2 regions of the Actinacidiphila sp. bgisy160 genome follow, and region 1 is predicted to be linked to the other one. Evidence: riboswitches for the same ligand, from Rfam matches in the RefSeq annotation. Region 1 holds a riboswitch; the other holds the start of a gene.
What was found. Region 1 has a riboswitch for cyclic di-AMP ahead of AC3EUJ_RS20335 (transglycosylase family protein). Riboswitches for the same ligand answer to the same signal wherever they lie in the genome.
Positions count from the first base shown of each region.

Region 1 (7,327 bases):
CCTCGCCTCCCGCGCCTTCCGGCACGACCTGCGGCTGCTCAACCGGTTCGCGCCGTATGACCGGGGCTGGCTGCGCGACGCGCTGCGCCGCGTGCCCCACGAGCGGCGTGCGGCGGGCAAGTTCAACGCGGGGCAGAAGCTGTACGCGTCCTTTGCCGCGGGCGCGGTGCTCGTCATGCTCGGCACCGGGCTGCTGATGATGTTCCCGCACCTGAGCGGCGTGGTGTGGCGCACCGGTGCGACCTTCGTGCACGACTGGCTGGCGCTGGCGGTGGCCGCGGTGGTCGCGGGACACCTGTGGATGGCGGCGGGCGACCCGCAGGCGCGGCTGGGGATGCGCACCGGGTTCGTCACACCGGAATGGGCGCGCCGCCATCATCCGCGGTGGGAGCGTGCGGAGTCGGGGCGGGGGGAGTCCGGGGACCGGCCGCGCACCCCCGGCGCCTGACGCCCCGTAGGGGAGGGCGCGGCCCGCGGGCTCCGCGGGTTCCACGGGGAAGTGAACCAGGCAACGGTGTCAGCCACTTGACGTGCCGTCGACGTTCGTCGCCGACGGCACGTCGTCATGTTCATGTAATTTTTGCCGTCCGGCATCTACTCGCATAGACCCTCGCGGCCCCATCCTGGCCTCGCACACCAGTACCACCCGTTCGGTTCCGCATCCGGTTGCACCGCCATGCCCGCGCGTCACATCGCGCCTGTCAGTGACTGGAGTCCCCATGCGCCGAATCACGACCGGCTTCGCCGCCACCGCCGTCGCCGCCGTCGCCACCGTCGTCTTCACCGTCCCCGCCCAGGCCGCGCCCGCCGACAAGGCCCAGGTGCTCGCCAGTTGGACCCAGACCAGCGCCTCCAGCTACAACGCCTGGTGGTCCGCCCGCGGCAACCAGAGCGCCTGGGCGGCCTATGGCTTCGACTGGTCCACCGACTACTGCAGCAGCTCCCCGGACAACCCCTTCGGCTTCCCGTTCCAGAACTCCTGCGCCCGGCACGACTTCGGCTACCGCAACTACAAGGCGATGGGCAGCTTCTCCGCCAACAAGAGCCGCCTCGACAGCGCCTTCTACGAGGACCTCAAGCGCATCTGCGCCAACTACGGCGGCGCCACCGCGACCGCCTGCAACAGCACCGCCTGGACCTACTACCAGGCGGTCAAGGCCTTCGGCTGACCCCGGTGACACGGCGGCCCGGCACCGGGAGCTCCGGTGCCGGGCCGCTTCCGTGGAACCGGGGTCAGCCGATCGTGCCGGACTTGGCGATCTCGACGCGGGCGCTGGTGGCGCCGGTGCGGGAGCCGAGGGACTCGATCTTCTTGACGACGTCCATGCCCTCGACGACCTCGCCGAAGACCACGTGCTTGCCGTCGAGCCAGTCGGTGACGATCGTGGTGATGAAGAACTGCGAGCCGTTGGTGTTCGGGCCCGCGTTGGCCATGGAGAGCTGGCCGGGCTTGGTGTGCTTGAGCTGGAAGTTCTCGTCGGCGAACTTCGCACCGTAGATGCTCTTGCCACCGGTGCCGTTGCCGGCGGTGAAGTCGCCTCCCTGGAGCATGAAGTCGGGGATCACGCGGTGGAAGTGCGAGCCCTCGTAACCGAAGCCGTGCTCGCCGGTGGCGAGCTCACGGAAGTTCCGCGCGGTCTTGGGGACCACGTCGTCGAACAGGGTGAACACGATCCGCCCGGCGGGCTCGCCGTCGATCGTGATGTCGAAGAACACGTCGTTGCTGTTCATGAGGCCATTTTCGCATCCGCGGCCCCCGGCCTCCGACGCGCCCCGCGGAAACGCGCTTGACGGGTGACCCGGCCGGACACCACCATCCGGGGCATGCCCGAACCCGTGATCTTGGAAGGCGAGCACGTCCGCCTGGAGCCGCTGAGCGCCCGGCACACGGACGGGCTGCTGCGCGCCGCCACCGAATCCCGCGACACCTACGCCTACACCAAGGTGCCGGCCGAACGTGAGGCCATGGCGCGCTATGTGGAGGAGGCCCTCCAGGACCAGGCGACCGGGGCCGCGCTGCCCTTCGCCGTACGGGACGTCCGGCGCGACGCCCTCATCGGCTCCACCCGGTTCCTCGACCTCGACTACTGGACGGCCACCCCCGCCTGGCCCGCGGGCCGCTCCGTGCCCCGCGGCGGTGCCGTGCCCACCGTCGCCGAGATCGGCAGCACCTGGCTCGCCGCTTCCGCCCAGCGCACCCCTTGCAACACCGAGGCGAAACTGCTGCTGCTCACCCATGCGTTCGACGTGTGGGCTGTGTTGCGCGTCACCCTGAAGACGGACGCGCGCAACGCGCGCTCCCGGGCGGCGATCGAGCGCATCGGCGGCCGCTTCGAGGGGGTGCGCCGCGCCCACACCCGCGCCGTGGACGGCACCGTCCGCGACAGCGCGTACTACTCGATCCTCGCTGACGAGTGGGCCGGCGTCCGTGCCGCCCTGCAGGCCCGTCTCGCCTGAGTCCCGACACCGACGGGAATGGGCCGGCCCTCGACGGGGGCCGGCCCATTCGCGCGTGCGGGGCGGTCGTCAGGGGATGCGGACGCCCGCCTCGGCCGAGAGCCGGTCGATCTCGGCCAGCTCGTCCGGGCCGAGCGGGCCCGCGTCGAGGGCGGCGAGGTTCTGGTCGAGCTGGGCGACGCTGCTCGCGCCGATGAGGACGGAGACGACCCGCGGGTCGCGCAGCACCCAGGTCAGGGCCAGCTGGGCCAGGGTCTGGCCGCGCTCGCCGGCGAGCTTGTCGAGCGCGTGCAGGAAGGTGAGCTTCTGCTCGGTCAGGGCGTCGCGCTTGAGGAAGTGGCCGAGCGCCATCCGGGAGTCGGCCGGCACACCCTCGAGGTAGCGGTCGGTGAGCTGGCCCTGGGCGAGCGGCGAGTAGGCGATGAGGGCGGTGCCGGTGTCGCCGACGGCGTCGAGGACGCCGGCCTCCGGGTCGCGCTGGAGGATGCTGTAGGCGGCCTGGTGGATCAGCAGCGGGGTGCCCAGATCGCGCAGGATCTCCGTCGCCCGGCGGTGCGCCTCGGCGGGGTAGTTGGAGATGCCGGCGTACAGGGCCTTGCCCTGGCGGACCGCGGAGTCCAGGGCGCCCATGGTCTCCTCCAGGGGCGTGTCCGGGTCGAAGCGGTGCGAGTAGAAGACGTCCACGTGGTCCAGGCCCATGCGGCCCAGGGACTGGTCGAGGGAGGAGAGCAGGTACTTGCGGCTGCCCCACTCGCCGTACGGGCCGGGCCACATGTCGTACCCCGCCTTGGTGGCGATGAAGAGCTCGTGGCGGTACGGGCGGAGGTCCTGGGCGAAGATCGTGCCGAAGTTGGCCTCGGCCGAGCCGGCGGGCGGGCCGTAGTTGTTGGCCAGGTCGATGTGGACCACGCCACGGTCGACGGCGCGGCGCAGCACCGCGCGCTGCTTCTCCAGCGGCGAGGTGTCGCCGAAGTTGTGCCACAGGCCGAGGGACACGACGGGCAGCAGGACCCCGCTGCGCCCGGTCCTGCGGTATTCCATCGAGGCGTAGCGGTCGTCGGCGGCGAGGTAGGGCACGCGAGGGCTCCCGGGCGATGTGAGGAAATGTGCGGGATTGGGAGGCTACCTTCGCCCAATCGGCGCTGTCACGTCCGTCTTCCGGACGGCGGCGCTCGTCAGTGCCCTCTTCTCGCCCCGCCGCAGGGGCGGTTGTGGCGCACGCCACACCGCGGACCGCGCCGGAGCGGCGCATCCGGGAATCGGGGGATGCGCTCGGTGGTTGGCTCAGAGGGTGTTCCTGCGGGTGGGTCCTCAGGACGGCGTGGTCGGGGGCGGGTTGGAGCGGTACGCCTCCTGCTTTATCCGGCATTGAGGTATCTAACCGGACATATGCACCCACAGTGCATGCATAGCGAATCGATGCGTGATGGGTGTCACGTGCCGAATACGCGGCGGGAGCCCTAGGCGACGCAGCGTCTAATTTCTCCACCGGATTTAACCGTACGATATCGCGCGATTACCGTGCGCCAATTTTTCGCCTACGCAGAGCGGACACTTCTCACGTAAAGTCACAGAAGCTGTTGATCGACTTGCGGTCCGTCGGGTGGCGTGATTCCGCTCCTTGCTCCCGAACGATTCCGTCGTTTAGCTTCCAGATCTCGCAGGACCAATTCCTGCGAGATTCTTCCGGGTGGAACGCCTAGTCCTGCCGCTGCCCGGACGCCGGATGACAAGACCGCACGGCAGGAGCGGGGGACCCAGGTAGTTGCCGTTCCCGTTGGTCTCGGGACGGCTAGGGGTGAAGTCGCAGCGACGTGCCTTTATTTGGCATGCCCAATCGCGGCCGGGCATCTCCAGTCCGAACCCGACAGCTTACCTCGCAGGCGTCGGAGAGGAATTCGGCATGCCCGGTAAGGGAAAGCACCGTCGTCCGCGGAACACCCGCATCACCCGTATCAGCGCCCTGGCCGGCACCACCGGCGCCGCGGTGGCGCTCCCGATCGTCGGCGCCACCGGTGCCCACGCCGCTCCCGTGAGCGTGTGGGACAAGGTCGCGGCCTGTGAGAGCACCAACAACTGGTCCATCAACACCGGTAACGGCTTCTACGGCGGCCTGCAGTTCACCCAGAGCACCTGGGCCGGCTTCGGTGGCACGAAGTACGCCCCGCGTGCCGACCTCGCGACCAAGGCCGAGCAGATCGCCGTCGCTGAGAAGGTTTTGGCGACCCAGGGCCCGCAGGCCTGGCCCGTGTGCGGCCCCAAGGCCGGTCTGACCAAGGCGATGGCCAACCCGTCGGCGACCCCGGCGAGCGCCTCCGTCGCCGCCGCGAAGTCGGCCGCGAAGCCCGCCGCGAAGCCCGCTGCCCCCGCCAAGAAGGCCGAGGCGCCGAAGAGCGCCGGCGGCTCCTACAAGGTCGCCGGCGGCGACACCCTCTCCAAGATCGCTGACGCCCAGTCGGTCGACGGCGGATGGCAGAAGCTGTACGTGAACAACAAGTCCGTCATCGGCGGCAACCCGAACCTGATCTACCCGGGCCAGGTCCTGTCCCTGGGTGAGAAGGCCGCCGCCAAGACCGCGCCCAAGGCCGCGAAGTTCGCCCCGGCCGCCGTCAAGGCCGCCAGCACCTCCGGCTACACCGCCCCGCTCGACCGCGTCACCCTGGGCACCGCCTACCACCGGGCCGGCGCCATGTGGTCCAAGGGCTACCACACCGGTGTCGACTTCATCGCCTCCACCGGCACCAAGGTGAAGTCGATCGCCGGCGGCACCGTGGTCTCCGCGGGCTGGGGCGGCTCGTACGGCAACCAGGTCGTCGTCAAGCACGCCGACGGCCGGTACTCCCAGTACGCCCACCTGTCCTCGCTGTCGGTCTCGGCCGGCCAGACGGTCTCCGTCGGCCAGCAGCTCGGCCTGTCGGGCGCCACCGGCAACGTGACCGGTCCGCACCTGCACTTCGAGGTGCGCACCACGCCCGACTTCGGCTCCGACATGGACCCGCTGGCGTACCTCCGCGCCCACGGCGTCAACGTCTGATCAACTGTTCTACCGTCATCCGGCGCTAGGGTGTGCCCTGTTCCCCTCTCTCGGGGAACAGGGCACATGCCTTTGGTCTGTGACCGAAAACGGATCGAATATTTCCATTTCATGTTTCCTCTCGAACGGTCGATCAGTAGCCTCTGACGCACATGGTCGTGTCCACGACCACGCGTCCTGATCGCCGACGAGCTGGAGCCGTTGATGGAGCGTCCTGCCTGGGCCCCTCATGGGATCGATCTTTCCGTGCCGAGCGTGTCCCGCATCTACGACTACTACCTAGGCGGCTCGCACAACTTCGAGGTCGACCGGGAGGCGGGACGGCGGGCCATCGAGGCCTTCCCGGGGCTCCCGAAGATCATGCAGGCCAACCGGGCGTTCATGCGCAGGGCAGTGCGCTACTCCGTCGACCAGGGCATCACCCAGTTCCTCGACGTCGGCTCCGGCATCCCCACCTTCGGCAACGTCCACGAGGTCGCCCAGGCGGCCAGTCCCGGCGCCCACGTCGTCTACGTCGACCACGACCCGGTCGCCGTCGCCCACAGCCGCGCCGTGCTGGAGGGCAGCGAGGACGCCGCGATCGTCGCCGCCGACCTGCGCTCCCCCCGCGACATCCTGGACAGCGCGGAGGTGCGCGACCTCATCGACCTGGAGCGCCCGGTCACCCTGCTGCTCGTCGCGGTCCTGCACTTCCTCGAGGACGCCGACGAACCGGCCAAGGCCGTGGCCGAGCTGCGCGATGCCATCGCCCCCGGCAGCCTGCTGGTCGTCACCCACGCCTCGGTCGAGGGAGGTCCGCGCAGACCCGAGGAGGGGGAGCGGGTCGAGAACGTCTACCGCAGCGCGAGCTCGCCGCTGATCATGCGGTCGCGGGCCGAGGTGGGGCGCTTCTTCGACGGTTTCGACCTCGTCGAACCCGGCCTTGTCTCCCCGCCGTTGTGGCGTCCCGACGGCACGGACGACGACGCGCCGGACCCGGTTGTCTTCAGCGGCTTCGCGGGCGTCGGCCGCAAGGCGTGACGGTGACCAGAGAACCCGGCCCGGAGCCGGAGCCCGTCGACAGCCTACGGCGCTTCGCGATCATCTGGAGCCGGGCGATCTACCCGGCCACCGCCACCTCCATGACGCGCGGCGAGTTCGAGGAGTACCTGCTCCCGCTCGCCGCTCGCCTCAACGCCACCCTGCGCGCGCAGCCTTTCGACCCCCGTCCCGCCCAGGAGATCGGTGCCGCGCTCGTGGCCGCGCACTGCACCGACCCCGAGGCGCTGGCCCGTATCCTCGACGTCGTCGACGCCTACCTGCTGCTGTACTGCCCGCCCGGCCCCGCCATGCCGCCCGAGGAGAGCCGCACCCGCTGCAACCGCCTGCAGCACTGGGTGGCCGCCGGGTACGCCCGCGCCCTGCAGGAACGCACGCGGACCGAGCAGGAGGCGCTGTCCCGCGCGGCGCTCGCCGCCCGGGCCGCCATCGAACAGGCGTTGCACGAGAGCGAGGTCCGCTTCCGGGCCGTCTTCCAGGGCGCCTCCATAGGCATCGGCATCGCCGACATGGACGGCCGCATCCTTGACGTCAACGACGCCCTCACCGCCATGTTCGGCGGCCTGGAACGCCACATCCGGAGCAAGAACGTCTACGACTGGGTGCACCCGGACGACGCCCCCGAGGTCTGGGAACTGCAGCGCCAGCTCAACCGGGGCGAGCGCGACCACTACCGCATCGAGAAGGCCTACCACCGGCCGGACGGCAGCGCCCTGTGGACCAACCTGACGGTCTCCCTGCTGCGCGATCCCGCCGGGACCCCGCAGTACATGCTCGCGCTGATGGAGGACATCACCG
Region 1 covers NZ_JBYIQW010000025.1:8,199-15,525, reverse strand. Annotated here, with positions in the region: gene AC3EUJ_RS20360 (cytochrome b/b6 domain-containing protein) at 1-448, shown strand, start outside; gene AC3EUJ_RS20355 (phospholipase) at 720-1,169, shown strand; gene AC3EUJ_RS20350 (peptidylprolyl isomerase) at 1,234-1,731, opposite strand; gene AC3EUJ_RS20345 (GNAT family N-acetyltransferase) at 1,825-2,457, shown strand; gene AC3EUJ_RS20340 (aldo/keto reductase) at 2,527-3,534, opposite strand; cyclic di-AMP (ydaO/yuaA leader) riboswitch at 4,168-4,358, shown strand; gene AC3EUJ_RS20335 (transglycosylase family protein) at 4,361-5,491, shown strand; gene AC3EUJ_RS20330 (SAM-dependent methyltransferase) at 5,696-6,511, shown strand; gene AC3EUJ_RS20325 (putative bifunctional diguanylate cyclase/phosphodiesterase) at 6,508-7,327, shown strand, end outside.

Region 2 (7,327 bases), on a different contig from region 1:
CCGGCGCAACCCGTCCCGGCCCGCCCGGCTCGTCGAGCTCCCCTCCGCCTCCGACGAGCAGCGCAGCGAGCTGATCGGCGCCTTCCAGTCGGGCACCGCCGCGTACGACGTGGTCAACCTCGACATCAGCTGGATCCCCGAGTTCGCCGACAGCGGGCTGCTGCGCCCGCTCGCCCCCGCCCTCGTCGACGGGGACTTCCTGCGCCAGGCCGCGGACGCCGGGCGCTGGAAGGGCCGCACGTACGCGGTGCCCTTCAACACCGACGTCGGCCTGCTCTACTACCGCACCGACGACCTCGCCAAGGCCGGGCGCCGCCCCGCCGACCTGCGCGGATACGCCAAGATCGGCGACCTGCTCGCCGACGTCCGCCCGCTCGGCCACGCCGCCTACACCACCCAGCTGCGCGCGTACGAGGGCCTGACCGTCAACACCCTGGAGACCTTCTGGACCGCGGGCGTCGAACTCGTCGACGGCGACGGCCGCTACATCGGCACCGAGGACGGGCTGCGCGAGGGCCTGGACGAGCTCGGCCGGCTGGGCGCCGCCAACAACCTCAACCCGGTGTCCCTGGAGGCCGACGAGTCGGTCACCCTCGCCCAGTTCACCGAGGGGCAGAGCGTGCTGATGCGCAACTGGCCTTACGCCTACAACCGGCTGGACGCCGCCCTCGCCCCAGGCGTCCGCTTCGGCGTGGCCCGGCTCCCCGGCATCGCGGCGCTCGGCGGTCAGAGCCTCGGCGTGGCGGCGAACAGCGACCGCCCGGACGACGCCGCGGACCTGATCCGCTTCCTGACCGGACGCGACGCCCAACATGCCCTGCTCCGGGCCGGCTTCGCCCCGGCACGGCGGTCGGCATACGGAGCCGGGAATGTCAACTGTGACGATCCTCACGACCCCCGCGCCTGGTTCTACGACCGCCCCACGGGACGCGGCTCGGAGCCCCCGCCCTCGCCGTCCGCCGCGACCCCCGCTTACACGACCCTGCTGTGGTGCGCGCTGCAGGCCGCCAGGGCCCGTCCGGCGACCGCGCATTACGTCACCTTCACCCGGGTCCTGCAGCGTGAAGTGCACGGAATGCTCGCGGCGCACCGCGGCGCCGACGCCTCGGCGGAGCGCCTGGACGGCCGTCTGGGGCGCGCGCTCGGCGGCCGGGGTCCGGGGTGACCATCACTCCTCGTGAGCGCGACACTCCCTTCCGCATAACGACTGATGCACACTCACATTTCCCATAGGTCACGGCAGTCACGACCCAATGTCCGCTTCTGTCCCGTCCATCCCCATAGATTCCCGTCATGAACTCGCTTGAGTGGCTTGGAATTGGCGGGCGCCTCTATTAACGTTCGATAACGCAGCGCGGTCGTCCCACCGCCGACAGGGCGGCGCCGTGCGCTTGCCGAATCCCGTCCGCGGGAACCGGGGAACCACTTCCTGGGGTGAATCGGGGGCCCTCCGCGGTCCTCGTAGGAGACCTTCCTGCTCCGAACCCGTCAGCTAACCCGGTAGGCGAGAAGGAAGGAAAGGAGTGCGCCCGCGTGGCGTCGAACGAGCCTGCCCTGATACCCGGACAGCAACAGGGGTCCGTCAGCGCATACCCCGAGTGGGACACCGCCGAGTGGAACATCGCCGCCGGCTGGAACCCCCCGGCAGCCGAGCAGGCACCGCCGACGAAGAACGCGATCGACGGCTGGGACACCGGCCAGTGGAACATGGCCGCCGGCTGGCTCGACGCGGCCGCCGCCGCGGAGACGACCTCCCAGGACGCCACCGTCGCGGAGCACGAGGCCGCCGGGCACGAGGCGTACGAGGCCGCCGCCACCACCGCCACCGTCGCCACCCACCCGCTCCCCGAGGACATCGAGGCCTTCGCGGACGCCCGGCACAGCGAGGACGCCGAGGACATCGAGGCCTTCGAGGCCTTCGAGGGCGCGCCCCACGAGGGCCCGCCGGCCGAGCCGTGGAACCCCACCGAGGAGTCCGCCGGGCCCGTGCGCGGCCGGCACCGCGTCGCCAAGCAGCGCTCCCTGGGCCGCGGTTCGGCGGTCTTCGGAGTCGCGGCCGTGGCCGTGCTGGGTGTCGGAGGGGTCGCCGCCGCCGAGGGCAAGAACCCCCTCCCCGTCTCCCTTCCCCATCTGCCCGAGGCGTCCGAACTGCCCGGCATCGGCGCGCTCGTCGACGACGACAGCGCCCCCGAGGCCAAGCCCGTCGCCGAGGCCCTGAGCCCCGACGCGGGTGAGGCGCTGCGCAACCGCATCCTCGACCAGGCCCAGCAGCAGCGGAACGCCGCCGACCGGGCCGCCAGGACCGCCGCGCAGCAGGAGGCCTCGGCCAAGGCAGCCAAGTCCGCGGCGGCGGAGCGGGTCCGCGCTGAGGCCGCCGCCAAGAAGAAGGCCGCGGAGGAGGCCGCGAAGAAGCTCGAGGCCGCCCGCCTGGCCGAGCTCGCCAAGAGCTTCGTCAAGCCGGTCACCTCGTACACCCTGACCGCGGGCTTCGGCGAGTCCAGCTCGCTGTGGGCCAACACCCACACCGGCCAGGACTTCGCCGCCCCGACCGGCACCCCGGTCAAGGCCATCCACAGCGGCACCATCACCGAGGCGGGCTGGGCCGGTTCGTACGGCTACCGCATCATCCTGACCCTCGACGACGGCACCGAGCTCTGGTACTGCCACCTCTCCTCGATGATCGTCACCTCCGGCAAGGTCACCACCGGTGACACCATCGGCCGCGTCGGCGCCACGGGCAACGTCACCGGCCCGCACCTGCACCTCGAGGTGCGCCCCGGCGGCGGCGACCCGATCGGCCCGATGGGCTGGCTGCGCAGCAAGGGCCTGTCCGTCTGAGACGAGCGACCGGCCACGCACGACCACACGGACTCCGGCGGCCTTGGCGACACCCCCCGTCACCCAGGGCCGCCGGTCCGTGTCTACGGGACGACGAAGTTGTAGAGCTCCGAGATCCTCGGCGGCCCGCTCGGCTCCGGGAAGCCGGACTCCTTGGCGGCGGGCATCATGATCTCCATGAAGGCCTCGAGCGCCTGCGCGGACTGCCAGACGTTCACCAGCCGCAGGCCCTCGTTGGTGATCACGGCGGCGTGCGAGAGCAGCCCCGCGGGAGGGTGTTCGGGCCCGAAGCCCGCGCGGTGGTTCGCCTCCTCGTACTGCAGGGCCGTCACACCGGGGAACTCGACCTCCGTCAGGACCGGCATGGGAACCTCCCGCCTCCCACCGACACGCCTACGCCCCAATTTCCTCCGGCCGCACCCCGGCCGCAATCCGGAACGCGGCTAGAGAGCCTCCAGCCGTACGTCCGCGGAGTCGCAGGCCGCCGTCTCGTCGGCGTACACCTCGCAGACCGGCCGCCCGTCGGGGGTCATCGTGTGCTCGACCTCCCAGAGGCTGATCTCCTCGCCGGTCGCCAGCAGGAAGGCATGCTCGTACAGCGTCCAGCCGGCGACCCGGCCGGTGCCGATCCGGGTGTGCCGCCCGGTGACGTACGCGATGTCGTGGCCCACCGCCGCGCCCAGCCGGCTGCGCAGCTCCTCGCCCGGTACGTCCGTGTTCTCGGCACGCCGCAGCACCCGCCACGCGTGCTCCGCGGAGTGCTCCTCCGTGTACTGCCGAGGTCCGGGCGTCAGGTCCATCGCCAGCTGCGGCAACCGTGCCAGCCAGTCCGCCGCCTCCGCCTCCAGCTCCTCCGGCGAGGGCTCCCCGAAGCGCGCGTCGATCGCGTGCTGGGCGACGGCCAGCGCGTCCGGGTCGGAGTACACCTCGTACAGCGGTTCGTCGGCGCCGGGGCCGGTGTTGTGCTCGATCTCCCACAGCAGCTGTGTGCTGCCGTCGGCCAGCAGGAACGTGTGCCGCAACGTTCTGCGGCTCAGCCTGCGCGGCGGACCCTTGCGCTGGCGGAAGGACGCAAGCTCCGTGCAGCCCATCAGCGCGGTCGACAGCCGCCCCAGCACGCGGTCGTCGACGTCGAAGGCGTTCTGTGCCCTGGCCAGCACCACCTCGACGTCCGCCGGACCCGCCCCACCTGGTCGCGCGTTCCCCATGCGGCCCTCCTGCTCACGGCATTCCCCGCGCACCATTGCGAGCACTCAGCGTAGTGGCACCGACGCGCTGCGCGTCAGGACTCCCGGAAAAATGGTGCACCCCCACCCGTAGGAGGCGCGTAAGACGGGAAACGCACGCCCCCTGCTGCCACTATGCGCCCATGCGCGCACTCTTCGTAGGCCTCTGCACTCTCGATGTCATCACGCTCGTCGACCACGTCCCGGCCCCGAACGAGAAACTCACCGCCCGCGCCCAGACCATCGCCGCCGGCGGCCCCGCCACGGGCGCCGCCGCCACCTTCGCCCACCTCGGCGGCGAGGCCGTGCTGCTCACCGCCTTCGGCGGCCACGTCCTCGCCGGCGCGATCGACGCCGACCTCGCGGCCCTCGGCGTCGACGTCATCAACCTCACCGCGGACTCCCCCGAACCGCCCGCGGTCTCCACCATCCTGGTCACCGCCGCCACCGGCGACCGCGCCGTCGCCTCGACCAACGCGGCCTCAGGGACCTCCGTGTCCCCGCCCGGAGACCTCTCGGTCCTCGTCGGCGACGCCGACATCGTCCTCGTCGACGCCCACCACCCCGCCCTCGCCGTCCCCGCCGTCCGCCTCGCCCGCGCCGCCGGGGTCCCCACCCTCCTGGACGCGGGCAGCTGGCGTCCCGCCACGCCCACCCTGCTCCCCTACGTCGACGTCGCCGTCTGCTCCGCCGACTTCCACCCCCCGGGCACCTCCACCCCGGCCGACGTCCTCGCCTTCCTCCACGACGCCGGCGTCCGCTGGACCGCGGTCACCCAGGGCCCGTCCCCCATCCTGCGGCCCGGCGGGCAGATCCCCGTCCCGGCCGTGACCCCCGTCGTCGACACCCTCGGCGCCGGCGACGTCCTCCACGGCGCCCTCGCCCACCACCTCGCCGCCCACCTCACGACCCGCCTCACCCCAGCCGTCTTCGACGCCGCCCTCGCCTTCGCCGCGGACATAGCCTCCCGCGCCTGCGGTTCATTCGGCACGCGCACGTGGATGCGGGCGTGACGGGCGGGGCGGGTGGCTCACGACCGCCCGCGGCTCCGCCCGGCGAACAGCGTGAACAGCACGATGCTCACCCCGAGCACGGCCCACCCCACGGCGGTCTCCGACAAGGACGTCTGCGTCCGCTTCGGCAGCAGCGAGAGGCATCCGAGCACGACGAACATCGCCCCCAGGTAACTGAGCCCCGCCGTCAGCACCCACCGCATCAACCGGCCCGACCGCACGTTCGGCGACTTGTTGACCATGGGGATCCCGCCCTGTTCCTCGACGATGTCGCGACACCTGGGGGGCCGGTCACGCCCGCCCCCTCCGCAGTGCTTCAACGCTCGCCCACGGTCCCCGACACGGGTGTACGCAGTCACGAATTCACGGGTGTTGTGCACGGGGCTGGTGTGAATGGGCTACCGACAGCCGGCGTGGTGCCGTGGCCTCACCGCTCGCGCCGACTCCGAAGGGCGAGGGCCCCCGCCACGAAGATGACGACAGTGGTGGCCAGCACTGTCCAGAAGAATCCCGATTCTTGGAGAGAACGCAGGGCGTCCTGGGGAAGCAAGGCGAAGACGAGCAGGACCAGCCCGGTCGCGAGTGCATAGCTCACTCCCGCGCCCAGGAGTACGCGCAGCGCGCGGGAAGCCAGCGAGGGGTGCATACGTGAGGGCATGGTCGCTCCGGCTGTCACTCGGTGATGAAGTGGCATTGCGATGCGCGCCTGGTGCCAGCGACGAAGAAGTCCGCGCACGCCTTGCCGTAGTGCTTCAACGTGTGGTGCGTCGTGTCGACACGGCCGATTGAGCTGTGCAGCGTGCACTTGCGGTGCGTTTCGCCCCGGCTGATGAGGTAAGTACGGCCATTCGTGTCCGAGTAGCGCCAGTCGATACGCCAGTTGCACCAGTTCCCGCCGGCGCTGTCCATCCCGAAGCTGTCCTGCACGGACGCCTCCTGGCGGTTCACATTCCTGCCCGATCCGCGCACGAAGTGGCCAAGCGTGGTGGTGGGGAGGCAAACCGCCTGGCCCTTCGCGTCCAGGCAGAAGCCGACCACTTTCGCAAATCCCACCGCACTTGCCGATGAGGGAGTCGAGAAGCTGATCACCGTTGCGACTGCCGTGGACGTGGCCAGGGCGACCTGCGACACGTAGCGCGTCACCGCGTTGACTCGACCCATTGGGAACCCTCCGATGCTCGTGATGTCGTGACGCACCAGGAACGGCGGATCGGGTTCGGGTGATACGTGGTGTTGCATGCCGGTGACAGAAGGTCGCTCGGGGGGGTGGCGCAGGAACCTTAAAGCATCAGTTCAGTAACAGGAGTTGGGGCGTCAGCCTGCGGCGATGGCCGAGTAGGTCCAGACATCCGCCGGGAGTTCTTGGCGGAGGCGCCAGACGGCGCCCATCGGTTTGCTGCCCTTGTGTTCGACGTATTCGGCCGGGCCGAGGAGCTTCGTTGACGGCGCTCCAACCCTCGGCTTTGAGCGCCTTGATGCGTTCTTCGAGGCTGCCGGTGATGAGCCTTTCGTACAGCCCGGAGACGGGATCGAGGTCGTGGTTCGGATTCGTCACATAGGCCCCCCTGAGGCGAATCGGCGCGGTCCAGTTTTAACAGGAGCCACTGACACGTATGGCGTGCAGTGCGCGACGGGTGCGGCCTGCGGGCGGAGCATGGGGCCATGAGGCAGAGCGAGACGCCGGTCACGGATGGGTTCGAGCAGGCGATGGAGGCGTTGCGGAGGGCGCCGTACGGGGCGGTGGACGAGGCGTTGTGGGAGGTGGAGGGGAGCGTGTTGCGGGAGGTGCGGGGGCATTTGGAGGCGTGGGAGCGGGTGGTGCGGGGGCTGGAGGCGGGGCGGGAGACGGCGCGGGGGGAACTGGTGTGCCGGGACGGGGTGGCCTCGCTGGTGCGGAGGTTGCCGGGGCCGGTGGCGGAGCTGTTCGGGGAGTCGCTGGGGGAGGTGGACGGCCGGTACATCGAGCTGACCGTGGAGGACGAGGCCGCGCCCGGTGGTGAGAGCGGCTGGTGGTGGGGACGGCGGCCGCGCGCCGGGTGGGCGTGACAGTGGGTGCGGGCACACTGGAGCCATGTGCCGAAGCATCAAGACCCTGCGCCCGCCGATGACGCCTGAGGTCGGCGAAGAGGACATCCGGGCCGCGGCCCTGCAGTACGTGCGGAAGATCTCCGGGTTCCGGGCGCCGGCGGCGCACAACCGGGAGGCGTTCGAGGAGGCTGTGGATGCGGTGGCGGCGGCCACGCGGGAGCT
Region 2 covers NZ_JBYIQW010000001.1:549,420-556,746, forward strand. Annotated here, with positions in the region: gene AC3EUJ_RS02640 (extracellular solute-binding protein) at 1-1,165, shown strand, start outside; cyclic di-AMP (ydaO/yuaA leader) riboswitch at 1,383-1,522, shown strand; gene AC3EUJ_RS02645 (M23 family metallopeptidase) at 1,708-2,838, shown strand; gene AC3EUJ_RS02650 (hypothetical protein) at 2,922-3,203, opposite strand; gene AC3EUJ_RS02655 (DUF6227 family protein) at 3,282-4,046, opposite strand; gene AC3EUJ_RS02660 (PfkB family carbohydrate kinase) at 4,208-5,077, shown strand; gene AC3EUJ_RS02665 (hypothetical protein) at 5,095-5,319, opposite strand; gene AC3EUJ_RS02670 (hypothetical protein) at 5,505-5,735, opposite strand; gene AC3EUJ_RS02675 (hypothetical protein) at 5,750-6,220, opposite strand; gene AC3EUJ_RS02680 (hypothetical protein) at 6,740-7,123, shown strand; gene AC3EUJ_RS02685 (DUF2277 domain-containing protein) at 7,149-7,327, shown strand, end outside.
Region 2: linked by a shared signal. The riboswitch ahead of AC3EUJ_RS02645 (M23 family metallopeptidase) and the one ahead of AC3EUJ_RS20335 (transglycosylase family protein) in region 1 are both predicted to bind cyclic di-AMP.